2 linked regions of the Methylobacterium mesophilicum SR1.6/6 genome follow. The protein of the gene in region 1 interacts with the protein of each later gene in a pairwise test. Links are inferred from orthologs where the notes say so. Each region holds a gene or a part of one and is shown on either strand. Other genes may lie near its edges. The genes, in order: gyrB and gyrA.

What was found.
Region 2: the proteins of gyrB (region 1) and gyrA interact in binary tests that used the Escherichia coli proteins (3 or more experiments, as listed by UniProt). The link is inferred for Methylobacterium mesophilicum SR1.6/6 from one-to-one orthologs.

Annotation. Positions count from the first base shown.
Region 1 is NZ_CP043538.1:2,946,248-2,952,776, reverse strand. The notes cover bases 1,864-4,956. They hold gyrB (DNA topoisomerase (ATP-hydrolyzing) subunit B), read right to left. Parts: upstream 4,586-4,956; coding sequence 2,141-4,585; downstream 1,864-2,140. Other genes in these bases: MMSR116_RS14020 (aldo/keto reductase), read right to left, coding at 4,764-4,956. Outside these bases: MMSR116_RS14030 (TniQ family protein), read right to left, coding at 1-1,855; more of MMSR116_RS14020, read right to left, coding at 4,957-5,726; MMSR116_RS14015 (MBL fold metallo-hydrolase), read right to left, coding at 5,875-6,519. UniProt on the Escherichia coli protein: DNA gyrase negatively supercoils closed circular double-stranded DNA in an ATP-dependent manner to maintain chromosomes in an underwound state.
Region 2 is NZ_CP043538.1:4,865,465-4,872,138, forward strand. What follows is about bases 3,437-6,674. They hold gyrA (DNA gyrase subunit A), read left to right. Parts: upstream 3,437-3,741; coding sequence 3,742-6,474; downstream 6,475-6,674. Other genes in these bases: MMSR116_RS23115 (hypothetical protein), read left to right, coding at 3,437-3,552; coaD (pantetheine-phosphate adenylyltransferase), read left to right, coding at 6,524-6,674. Also shown: MMSR116_RS23100 (P1 family peptidase), read right to left, coding at 81-1,103; MMSR116_RS23105 (NAD(P)-dependent oxidoreductase), read left to right, coding at 1,195-2,082; MMSR116_RS23110 (S49 family peptidase), read right to left, coding at 2,118-2,987; more of MMSR116_RS23115, read left to right, coding at 3,205-3,436. UniProt on the Escherichia coli protein: A type II topoisomerase that negatively supercoils closed circular double-stranded (ds) DNA in an ATP-dependent manner to maintain chromosomes in an underwound state.

The sequences.
Region 1 (6,529 bases):
GATCGGTCACAGGCAATACTGGCTCAACGTCCATCTCGCGGAGAAGTCGATCCAGCCTACCTGTCGTGATGCCATACTCCCTTGCGAAGGCACGTCCCGAAACGTGCTTGGTCTGGAAGCTCCGGATGCTTTTGGCATCAACGTCGATACTTGTTTCGCCATGTCGAAGGAGATTGGACGCTATCAAGCGTCGAATATCGATATTGTAACAATCCAACTGGCGGGCGGCGTCAGAGATGTGTACATTCCCGTTCGATTTCCGATGATCCCGTTCAAATCGTGCTACCTCGGTACGCAAAAAGCCTATCCGCCGCAATCCGACACCATCGATCAAGATATCAACTGGACGTAGTGTTCCTGCCAGCACCGCGCGAAGGATGAATGCCATGCCATGGCCCCGCACGCGTTGGACGACTTCACATGTGTCGTAGATCAACCGTCGGTCAGCGTGACTGCCGCAACCGGGCACGTTGGCCTCCAACTTCTCCAGTAGTCGGACGGCCGACGCCCGGTCGACGAAGCGCCCCGACGTTCCGCTGATCGCGCTCAAGAGCCCGTCTTCCAACAAGGGCGCAACCTTGTTGGGCCTGATGCCCAGTAATCGGCTCGCAGTTCCGTGAGAAAGGGCTTCGCCATTGCGGCGAAGGTTCGCGAGCGTCTTACCTGATCCGGTTGCCTTTAGTCGGCGCTCGATCTCGTGACGATCCACGAACGTGAACGTCTTGTCGTTTTGGACGAAACGTATGCCAACGAGCGACCCATCACGAGCCATACGAGCCAGAGTTCTCCGGTCGATCCCAAGCGCTTTAGCCGCCTGAGGGAGCGACATCCAACGGTCGGAGGACCCTTCGCCCGCCAGGGCCTGTCGCAGGGCAGGCGCGCGACCATCTCCCGTGATGTCCAAGAAGTTCTGGAACTCCTTTGCGAAGATGAACCTGGCTTCGGAGGGCAAGAGGAACTCACCGTTCCAGGTTTTAGCTCGGAGTAGGAACGTGATCTCGGGATCCCGCGCCGCCCCGCCCGTCGTCGAGCCGTCCGCGAGAACTCTTTGTGACCTGATGAAGTCGTGAAAGCCCGTCGGCCAGTTAGACAACAGCCGGGCCGCTTTGATCGCGGCTTCCGCGATGTCGGACGAGTCAGCGCTTCCGCGATACGTCTCGCGCATGCGTCTGAAGCCGAGCCGGCTTGCCATGGTCACGATGTCCTGGGGCGACAACTCGCCGAACACGCTGGTGAGGGCCGGAAGGCGCGAAAGCGTTTCGGAACCGAGTGCTTGACCCAGCAGGAGGGCAAGCTCTACTTCCTCCTCGCCGGCCCTTTGGATCTCCGAGCTGGAATAACGGCCACCGCAGTTGGGATTAGGACAAAGGTCGACGTGTCGACGCCTCCATGTGATCGGCGAGCCGCAGCGCGGACACACGTTCACGAGCCTACACTCATGGTCCGGGCAGCAGGTCCATATGCGTAGACCCCAAGCCGCTTGGACGAAGCCTTTCTCAGCCAAGCAGACGGGGCAGACCTTCGGCTTTCGTGCGTCGAACAGGGCTACCGAGATGTCCATCCCCGGTATTTCCGCCCACCGCCAACCAGCGGTATCCAACCGTGGCACGAGCGTCTGCAGGTCATGCACCGCCACCTGTGTCATCAGGCGCAGACGCTCTATGACGCCCTCACGCGAGAGAAGGTCCGGGGCTCTCATGCCCGCCGAACGTAAGATCCATTCAGAAAATTCGTAGCCGTTGATCTGGGTCAGCCGCAGCACCCAGCCTAGAAAGCCCTCGCCCTTTTCCGGCGATGTTCGAACGACCAGACGCGGATGGTAGCCCTGTATCGATGCGTACCTTCGTCTGGTCATGAGATTTTGCTATCAGCGGCGAGACACCCGAACATCATGCAGCGGGGAGCCCTGCGACTGCCAGCGTAGTTGAAGCATGCCAGCTGACGTCGCCGACCCATGGGCTGCGCCCCAATATCGGGTTTTGAAGAGCGAGAGGGCCCATCGCACACGGTTACTACGCAAAATATGGAGTGATTCCAGTATCTTAACCTAGCCCTTCGTTTTTCGAGAAGTAGTCAGAAAACCGCGCATTATTTCCTGACACTCTCGCAGTTTCGGACCGACAGACCACTGTCGTCCGCGCTACACGTCCAGATTCGCGACGCTGAGCGCGTTCTCCTGGATAAACTCCCGCCGCGGCTCGACGACGTCGCCCATCAGCTTGACGAAGAGATCGTCGGCGTCGGTGACGTCCTTGACCTTCACCTGCAGCAGCGAACGCACGTCCCGGTCGAGGGTGGTCTCCCACAACTGCTGGGCGGTCATCTCGCCGAGGCCCTTGTAACGCTGGAGCTGCAGGCCCTTGCGGCCGAAAGCCATGACCGCCTCGAACAGGGCGACCGGGCCGTGCAGCACCGTCTCGTCGGCCTTCCGCATCAGCGTCGCGGGCTCGCCGTAGATCTCCCGGAACGCGTCGGCCCGTTCGGCGAGGCGGCGGGCCTCTTGCGACGTGATGAGCCCGGCATCGAGCGTCGCCACCTGGCGCACGCCACGCAGTGTCCGGCTCAGGCGATAGCCGCCCTCGAAGGCCTCGCCTGACCAGCCCTGTTCGATCTCGTCCGCGATGGCATCGAGCCGGCGGGCTGTCATGTCGGCGAGAACCTCCGCCTCACCTGGGCGGGAGGCGGCTTCGGGATCGAACGCTCCGGCCAGGACCGCCTGCTCGACGACGGTGCGGTCGTAGCGGGTGTGCAGACCCTGCAGGATGCTCCGGAAGGTGCGAGCCTCCTCGACAAGGCTCTTGAGTTGCGGCCCGGTGAACTCGGCGCCCGTTGAGAGGCGCAGAACTGCGCCCTCCGTGCCCTGGTCGATGAGGTAATCCTCGAGAGCGCGCTCGTCCTTGAGGTAGATCGCCCGGCGGCCCCGCTCGGCCTTGTAGAGAGGCGGCTGCGCGATGAAGAGGTGGCCGCGCTCGATCAATTCCGGCATTTGGCGGAAGAAGAAGGTCAGCAGCAACGTCCGGATGTGCGACCCATCCACGTCCGCGTCGGTCATGATGATGATGCGGTGGTACCGCAGCTTCTCGGGATTGAAGCCTTCCCGGTCCGTCGACGAACGACCGATCCCGGCGCCCAGTGCCGTGATCAGCGTGCCGATCTCGGCCGAGGACAGCATCCGGTCTGCGCGCACACGTTCGACGTTGAGGATTTTGCCGCGCAGCGGCAGCACCGCCTGGAACGTCCGGTCGCGGCCCTGCTTGGCCGAGCCGCCGGCGGAATCACCCTCCACCAGAAGGATCTCGCACTTGCTCGGGTCGCGCTCCTGGCAGTCGGCGAGCTTGCCGGGCAGCGAGGCGATGTCGAGCGCGCCCTTGCGGGTCACGGTCTCGCGGGCCTTGCGGGCCGCCTCGCGGGCCGAAGCGGCGAGCACCACTTTGCCCATGACGGAACGGGCCTGCGAGGGATTCTCCTCAAGCCACGTGGAGAGACCCTCGTTGAGGACGTTCTCCACCGCCGGCCGCACCTCGGACGAGACGAGCTTGTCCTTGGTCTGCGAGGAGAATTTCGGGTCCGGCACCTGCACGGAGATCACCGCGGTCAGCCCCTCGCGACAATCCTCGCCCGTGAGCGAGACCTTCTCCTTCTTGGAGATGCCCGAGGAGTCTGCGTAGCCGGTGATCTGCCGGGTCAGGGCGGCGCGGAAGCCCGCCATGTGCGTGCCGCCGTCGCGCTGCGGGATGTTGTTGGTGAACGGCAGGACCGTCTCGTTGAACGAGTCGTTCCACCAGAAAGCCACCTCGACGCGAATGCCGTCGCGCTCCGACCGGACGACCACCGGGCTCACCATGCCGTCGATCGGCTTGCGCGAGCGATCGAGGTAGCGGACGAAGGCCTCGATCCCGCCCTCGTAGTAGAGTTCCTCGCGCTTTTTCTCGGCGTGGCGCGCGTCGGTCAGGACGATGCGCACACCCGAATTCAGGAAGGCGAGTTCGCGCAGGCGCTTCTCCAGCGTCGCGTAGTCGAACTCGATCATCGTGAAGGTGTCGGTGGAGGGCAGGAAGGTCACTTCCGTGCCGCGCCGGCCGCTGCCGGGCCCGACGATGGTGAGGGGCGCCACGGCGTCGCCGTGGCGGAACTCCATGGCGTGCTCCGTGTCATTGCGCCAGATGCGCAGGCGCAGCCACGACGACAGAGCGTTCACCACCGACACGCCGACGCCGTGGAGGCCGCCGGAGACCTTGTAGGAGTTCTGGTCGAATTTTCCGCCCGCGTGCAGCTGGGTCATGATGACCTCGGCCGCCGAGACGCCCTCCTCTTTGTGGATGTCCACCGGGATGCCGCGACCGTTGTCGGTGACGGTGCAGGAGCCGTCGGTGTTGAGGGTCACCGTCACGAGATCGGCGTGGCCGGCCAGGGCCTCGTCGATGGCGTTGTCCACGACCTCGTACACCATGTGGTGGAGGCCGGAGCCGTCGTCCGTATCGCCGATATACATGCCGGGCCGCTTCCGGACGGCGTCGAGGCCCTTCAGTACGCGGATCGATTCCGCGCCGTAGTCGGCGTGCTCGCTCTGGGGGGTATCGGACATGAACTTCCTCGGGCAGACGGGTCTGTACGCGACGGAGGGACTCGCGCCGTCGGGCGCCCACGCCTGCGCTCTCGCTTGGTCCGCCTGATATAGGGGTTCCGCGTTGAGAATGCACGATTTTACGGGCTCGCGCCCGGCCCGAGCCTCGCTTTTCTGCAGCGGCCGGCTTAACGCCGCGTTAGTCCTGGATCCCGCCCGCGCTGGCCGCATCCAGCCGAGCGATCGCGTCCGCCGGGAGCATCAGCCGCGCCGCGCCGAGCAGCTCGTCGAGCTGGGCCACCGAGGTGGCGCTGGCGATGGGGGCGGTGATGCCCGGGCGGGCGATGATCCAGGCGAGCGCCACCTGCGCGGGGCTCGCGCCCGCGGCCGCGGCGACAGAATCCAGCACGTCGAGCAGCGCGAGGCCGCGCGGGGTGATGTATTTGGCGACGCGGTTCTCCCTGGGCCGGCCCGCAGCGTCCTCCGTCGACCGGTACTTGCCGGTCAGGAAGCCCGCGGCGAGCGAGAAGTAGCCGATCACGCCGAGCTCCTCGGCCCGGCACAGCGGCGCCAACTCGGTCTCGAAGCCGCGCTCAGCGAGGCTGTAGTCGGGCTGAAGACACGCGTAGCGCGGGAGACCGGCCGAGGTTGATACCTCGAGCGCCTCAGCCAGCCGCGCCGCGCTGTAGTTCGACGCGCCGATGAACCGGACCTTCCCGGCAGCAATCAGCCGCTCGTGGGCCCGCAGGGTCTCTTCCAGCGGAACCTCGGGGTCGTCGAGGTGCGACTGGTACAGATCGATCCTGTCGGTCTGCAGCCTCCGCAGCGAAGCCTCGCAGGCCCGCTCGATATGCCGCGCCGACAGGCCCTTTCCAGCCTCGCCCAGGTCCATGCCGACCTTGGTGGCGAGCACGATCTTCTCGCGTGCGCCCGGCCTGGCCGCGAACCAGCGGCCGATGACCGCCTCGGACTCGCCTCCGGCGTGCCCTGGGGCCCAGCGCGAGTACACGTCGGCGGTGTCGATAAAATCGAAGCCGCGCTCAATGAACCGGTCGAGGATCGCGAAGGAGGTGGCTTCGTCGGCGGTCCAGCCGAAGACGTTGCCGCCGAGGCAGAAGGGCGCGACCGTGAGATCGGAGCGGCCGACGCGGCGCTTGTCCATGGGGCAATCCTTTCGGGGCGTGTGGCGGAACGAAGGGTGCCATCCCCGTCCCGAAGACTTGGTCCCGGATCGCCCGACACGGGGTTCCGGGCTTCAAGATGCGCGGCATTCCGTGCGTGCGGCACGCACGAGGGTCAGCCTGCGGGGCTCAATCCTGCAGGAAGGGGTTCGACACGCGCTCCTCGCCGAGCGTGCCGATCGGGCCGTGGCCCGGGATGAAGGCGATGTCGTCGCCGAGCGGCAGGACCTTCTCCTTGATGGCCCGGATCAGCTGATCGTGGTTACCGCCCGGCAGGTCGGTGCGGCCGACCGAACCCTTGAACACCACGTCGCCCACCAGCGCGAACCGCGCGTCACGGCTCACGAAGACCACGCTGCCGGGCGAGTGCCCCGGGCAGTGGAGGATGTCGAAGCCAAGCCCCCCCACCGTTACGGCATCGCCCTCGTCGAGCCAGCGGTCGGGTGTCACCGGACGGGCTTCGCCGAGGCCGTAATTCGCCGCCGTCTCCGGAAGAGAGTCGAGGAGGAACTTGTCGGCCTGGTGCGGCCCCTCGATCGGCACGCCGAGGCGTTCCCGCAATTCGTCGGCGCCCGCGGCGTGGTCGACATGGCCGTGAGTCAGCAGGATCTTCTCCACCTGGACGCCCTGCTCGCGGATCGCGGCCTCGATCCGGTCGAGGTCTCCGCCCGGATCGACCACGGCGCCGACCTTGGTGGCATCGTCCCAGATCAGGGTGCAGTTCTGCTGGAAGGGCGTGACCGGGATGATCCCGGCGCGGGGCGTTCCTGGCATAGCTTACTCG
Region 2 (6,674 bases), 1.9 Mb from region 1 along the record:
CCACGACACGGCCTTCGGCCGCGGCCGGAAACCCCTCTCCCGGCACTTCGTTCCGCGCGGGTCCGATTCGGCGGCGTGGATCAGACGCCGAACAGATCGCACCAAGCCGGCGGCAGGCCGGTCCAGGACAGCGGCGGCGCGCCCGCATGGCCGGGCAGGCTCGTGGCGGAAAACACGCCTCGCGCGACCGCCCTGGCCAGCACCCGCGCGGCGGCATCGCCCAGCCGTGCCATCTCAACCACCGGGTCGGAGAGCGGCACGGCGCTGGTGGCCGCCGCGAAGACCAGATCCCCGTCCAGCGGCGTGTGGGCCGGCACGAGGGCCCGGGCGAGGCCGTCCTGGGCCGCCACCGCGAGGCGCCGGCACTGCGCCTTGGTCAGTGCCGCGTCGGTCGCCACGACGGCGAGCGTCGTGGCGGCGCCCGGCAGCGCCCGGCCCGGGAAGGTGAGGGCCTCCGGCGTCAGCCGGGCCGGCGAGCCCAGGCCGCCGAACTCCGCGCCCTCCTCGAAGGGCGCGGCCCAGAAATGCGGCCCGTCCCCGATGGTCGCGTTGCCGAAGGCGTTCACCGCCACGAGCGCCCCGACCCGAAAACCCGTCCCCGCCACGCGGGCCGACGCCGAGCCGATCCCACCCTTGAGCCGGCCCGTGCGGGCGCCGGTCCCGGCTCCCACCGAGCCCAGGGCGAAATCCTCCGCGGCCGCGCCGGCGGCCGCGAAGCCGAGTTCACGGTAGGGCGGGTAGCGGCCCCATTCCTTGTCGCCGCCGTTCAGGAGATCGAACAGGATCGCGCCGGGCACGATCGGGACGCGCATGCCGCCGACCGGGAAGCCGCGCCCGGCCTCGGCGAGCCACGCGGTCACGCCGGCGGCCGCGTCGAGCCCGAAGGCGGAGCCGCCGGACAGGACGAGGGCGTCGATCCGCTCCACGGTGCGCTCGGGGTCGAGCAGGTCGGTCTCGCGGGTACCCGGCCCGCCGCCCCGCACGTCGACCGAGGCCACGACAGGGGCGTCGAACAGGATCGCGGTGACGCCGCTCGCGACCGAAATGTCGCTGGCGTGACCGACACGCAGGCCGGGAATGTCGGTGATGCGGTTGTGCAGCATGGGGCAAGCTTGCCACGCGCCGCGATCGACGCAAATCCGCGCGCGGACCCGTTGACCGCCGGCCGGGGTCGCCCAGGTTGGCGGACGGCAGATCAGCCGCGAGGAGCACGGCATGGACGTCGGAATCATCGGAATGGGGCGGATGGGCCGCGGCATGGCGGCCAGCCTCGCGCGGGCCGGACACCGGGTCCGCGCCTGGAACCGCTCGCCGGAGGCCGCGAAGGGCATCGAAGGGGTCACCCCGGTGGGCAGCGCCGCCGAGGCTTTCGCCGGGGAGGCCGTCATCACCATGCTGGCCGACGACGCGGCGCTCGAAGCCGTGATCGTGGCGGGCGGCCTGCTCGACCGGCCGGAGCGGCCCGGCCTGCACATCGGCATGAGCACGGTCTCGGTGGCGCTCGCCAAGCAGCTCGCCGCCGTGCACGCGCGGGCGGGCGTGCCCTACATCTCGGCGCCGGTCTTCGGGCGGCCGGACGTGGCGGAGGCCGGCAAGCTCAACATCGTGGCGGCGGGCGCCGCCGATTACATCGACCGCGCGGGACCGCTGCTCGACGCCATGGGCGCCAAGACCTGGCGCTTCGGCGAGGATCCGGTGCGGGCGAACGCCGTCAAGCTCGCCGGCAACTTCATGCTGATCTCCGCCATCGAGGCCATGGCGGAAGCCTGCGCCCTCACGGAGGGCCACGAAGTCGCGGGCGCCGACTTCCTGGACCTGATGACCAACACCCTGTTCGCCTCGCCGGTCTACAAGGGCTACGGCGCGTCGATCGCCCAGAACCGCTACGAGCCCCCGGGCTTCATCCTCAAGCTCGGCGCCAAGGACGTGCGGCTCGCCCTCCAAGCCGCGGAGGGTGCGGGTGTGCCGATGCCCTTCGCCAGCGTCCTGCGCGACGGCCTGATCGAGGCGATCAGCCACGGCGACGGCGAGAAGGACCTCGCCGCCCTGGCGCGCGTCTCGGCCCGGCGTGCGGGGCGGTAGCGGGCTACCGGAGGGTCGCGCCCGCGACCCTCGTCCTACAGCCCGTAGCGGGCGAAGGCCGCGCGCTCCTCGACGGCCGCGACCGCGCCCTCGGCGAGCCCGATCCCGGCCTCGATCCCGCCCGGAGCGCCTCCCCGGCGCAGCAGGCGGGAGAGCAATCCGCCCCGGGCCTCGGCCACGAGCCGGAGGTCGACCTTCTCGCCGAAGCGCGCGCGCGTTGCGGTGCGCACGTCGCCGAGCGCATCGACGAGGCCGAGCGCCAGCGCCTGCCGCCCGGTCCAGACCGCGCCGGTGAACAGGTTCTCGGCCTTCGACAGGCCGGGGCGGCGAGCGGTGACGAGGCCGGTGAACAGGTCCTGCACGTCGGCCTGGATGCGCTTCAGGCGCTCCACGTCGGCGGGATCCTCGGGGCGGAACGGGTCGAGCATCGACTTCGCCTCGCCCTGCGTGTGGACGCGACGCTCGACGCCGAGCTTTTCCAGCAGGCCGTGAAAGCCGAACCCGGCCGAGACCACGCCGATGGAGCCGACGATCGACGTCGGATCGGCGACGATCTCGTCGGCCGCGCACGCGATCATGTAGCCGCCGGACGCCGCCACATCCTCCACGAAGGCGATCACCGGCAGGCTCTTCTCGTCGGCCAGCGCCCGGATGCGCCGGTGGATCAGGTGCGACTGTGCGGGCGAGCCGCCGGGGGAGTTGATGACGATCGCCACCGCCTTGGCCCCGGGCATGCCGAAGGCCCGCTCCAGGCTGCCCGCGACGCCGCCGATCGAGAGGCCCGGGCGGAGCGGCGAGACCGCCCCGATGGTCCCGGAGAGCCGCACCACCGCGACCCGCGGGCGGCGGTCCCGGAAGCGGCGGGGCAGGAGAGTTCGGACGGAGTCGAGGAACGCGAACGCCATGGAGATCTTGCGCGGCTCGTCGAAGGCCGGGCAGGGGACGGCCCGGATGCGTCTTTTGCAAACTGGGCGTTTCTTAACCCCGTGCAAGGGTCGTGCGGCTGCGCAGTCACACCGGATCGAACCGTTTGCCGACCTTGGCCGTTTCAGGCGACGGTGCGAGCCTCGTGCCGGCCCGGATCCGCTGGACTCGGACGGGTGCTCACACGGGAGAGAAACGATGCGACCCTGGCCAATCCTGGTCCTCCTCGCCGCCCTGCTCGGCGGGCTGGCGAGCGTGCCCGCGCGCGCGGCGCCCCTTCCGGTCCCGGCGACCGCCGACGCTGCGGCACCCGCCCCCGCGGTGCAGCAGGCCCGCTGGCACTACCGCCGCCACTGGCACCGGCGCCATCACTGGCGGCGCCACTGGCATCATCGACATCATTGGCACCGTCGCCACCATTGGCGCCGGCACCATTGGCACCGCCACTACGGTTTCCGTCGCCACTACGGCTACCGGCATCACGGCTACCGACACCACGCGTTCCGCGGCCGCGCCGTGGGCCACCGCCATCTGACGTTCTACTGAGCGAACCGACCTGCGTCCCGACCCCCGAGCGGGCCGGGACGCGCCCCTGTCGGCGACCTTGCGGGCGGCCTCGGAAAACCTTATTTAACCGTCTGATATCACTGCTCTTCCGCAAGGCCGGTCCGGCGCATCGCGCGCCGCGCTCGGGCCGCGAGCATCGCCCTTTCGGGCTTCAGAACGGAAATCGACTTGGCCGAGAACGATCCGACTGGCGCCGCCCCGCCCGCCAGCGACATCCGCCCCGTCTCCATCACCGACGAGATGCGCCGCTCCTACCTCGATTACGCCATGAGCGTGATCGTGAGCCGGGCGCTTCCCGACGCGCGCGACGGGCTCAAGCCGGTGCACCGGCGCATCCTCTACTCCGCCTTCGAATCCGGGCACCTGCCCGAGCGGAAATACGTCAAGTCGGCGCGCATCGTCGGCGACGTGATCGGTCTCTACCACCCGCACGGCGACCAATCGATCTATGACGCCCTGGTGCGGATGGCGCAGGACTTCTCCATGCGCCTGATGCTCATCGACGGGCAGGGCAATTTCGGCTCGGTGGACGGCGATCCGCCGGCCGCCATGCGCTACACCGAATCGCGGCTGGCCAAGCCCGCGACCGCGCTGCTCACCGACATCGACAAGAACACCGTCGATTTCGGACCGAACTACGACGAGTCGCGCGAGGAGCCGACCGTCCTCCCCGCCCGCTTCCCGAACCTGCTGGTCAACGGCGCCGGCGGCATCGCGGTCGGCATGGCGACCAACATCCCGCCGCACAATCTCGGCGAGCTGATCGACGCCTGCGTGGCCCTGATCGACGAGCCGGGGCTGACCATCGAGCAGCTCACCGAGATCGTGCCCGGGCCGGACTTCCCGACCGGCGGCATGATCCTGGGCCGCGCCGGCACGCGGCAGGCCTACGCCACCGGCCGCGGCTCGGTGATCATGCGCGCCAAGTCGCATGTCGAGGAGCTGCGCAAGGAGCGCGAGGCGCTGATCTTCACCGAGATCCCCTACCAGGTGAACAAGGCGACGCTCGTCGAGAAGATCGCCGAGCTGGTGAAGGAGAAGCGCGTCGAGGGCATCTCCGACCTGCGCGACGAATCCGACCGGACGGGCATGCGTATCGTCGTCGAGATCAAGCGCGACGCCATGGCCGACGTGGTGCTGAACCAGCTCTACCGGTTCACGCCGCTGCAGAGCTCCTTCGGCTGCAACATGGTGGCGCTGAACGGCGGCCGCCCCGAGCTGATGAACCTGAAGGACCTGCTCCAGGCCTTCGTCGACTTCCGCGAGGAGGTCGTCTCCCGGCGGACCAAGTTCCTGCTCGGCAAGGCCCGCGAGCGCGCCCACGTCTTGTGCGGCCTCGCCATCGCGGTCGCCAACATCGACGAAGTCATCCGGCTGATCCGGACCTCGCCGGACCCGAACACGGCCCGCGAGGCCCTGATGGCCCGCGACTGGCCGGCCCACGACATCGCGCCGCTGATCGCGCTCGTGGACGACCCGCGCCACCGCGTCGCCGAGGACGGGACCTACCGCCTGTCCGAGACCCAGGCCCGCGCCATCCTCGACCTGCGCCTGCAGCGCCTCACGGCGCTCGGCCGCGACGAGGTCGGCGACGAGCTGAAGACGCTGGCCGACGAGATCGCCGACTACCTCGACATCCTGCGCTCGCGCGCCCGCATCCAGGGGATCGTCAAGGGCGAGCTCGCCGAAGTCCGCGAGCAGTTCGCCACCCCGCGCCGGACCGAGATCGTCGACTTCGACGGCAGCGTCGAGGACGAGGACCTGATCGCCCGCGAGGACATGGTGGTGACCGTGTCGCACGCCGGCTACGTCAAGCGCGTGCCGCTCTCGACCTACCGGGCCCAGCGCCGGGGCGGGAAGGGCCGCTCCGGCATGGCGACCCGCGACGAGGATTTCGTCACCCGCCTGTTCGTGGCCAACACCCACACGCCGGTGCTGTTCTTCTCTAGCCAGGGCCAGGCCTACAAGGAGAAGGTCTGGCGCCTGCCGATGGCCGCCCCGAACGCCCGCGGCAAGGCGCTGGTGAATATCCTGCAGTTGCAGGACACCTCCGAGCGCATCACCACGATCATGCCGCTTCCCGAGGACGAAGCGTCCTGGGAGACGCTCGACGTCATGTTCGCGACCGCGCGCGGCAACGTCCGGCGCAACAAGCTGTCGGACTTCACCACGGTGAACCGCAACGGCAAGATCGCCATGAAGCTCGACCCGGGCGACCACATCGTCCACGTCGAGATCTGCCGACCGGACCAGAACGTGCTGCTGACCACCGCTCTGGGTCAGTGCATCCGCTTCCCCGTCGAGGACGTGCGCGTGTTCAAGGGCCGCGACTCGACCGGCGTCCGCGGCATCCTGCTGGCCAAGGACGACCGGGTCATCTCGATGACCATCCTGAACGCCTTCGACGCTACCGCGGAAGAGCGGGCCGGCTACCTGAAGATGCGCCGCGCCGTGACCGGCGAGGCGGAGGAGAACGGCGACGCGGAGGCCGAGGACGGCGCCGAGGCGGCGGCCATCTCGCTCGACCGCTACAACGAGATGGGGGGCGCCGAGCAGTACGTGCTGACCCTGTCGGAGCGGGGCTTCGGCAAGCGCTCCTCGTCGTTCGAGTATCGGACCTCGGGACGCGGCGGGAAGGGCATCACGGCGATGCGGGTCAACGCCCGCAACGGCAGCCTCGTGGCGTCTTTCCCCGTCGAGGCCTCGGACCAGATCATGCTGGTCACCGACGGCGGCCAGCTGATCCGCGTGCCGGTGGACGACATCCGCATCGTCGGTCGCGCCTCGCAGGGCGTTACGGTGTTCAACACCGCCAAGGACGAGAAGGTCGTCTCGGTGGAGCACATCGAGGGCGAGGACGAGGGCGCCGAGGCCGGCCCCGAGGGCGGCGAGGAGGCCTGAGGCGCCGCCCGGTTCCGTCCGGCGCGAAAATGCTCTAGGTCGGGCCCTAATGACCCGCACTGCCCTCTACGCCGGCTCGTTCGATCCGGTCACGAACGGCCATCTCGACGTGATCCGCCAAGCCTGCCGGCTGGTGGACCGCCTCGTGATCGCCATCGGCGTCCATCCCGGCAAGGCGCCGCTGTTCTCCGCCGAGGAGC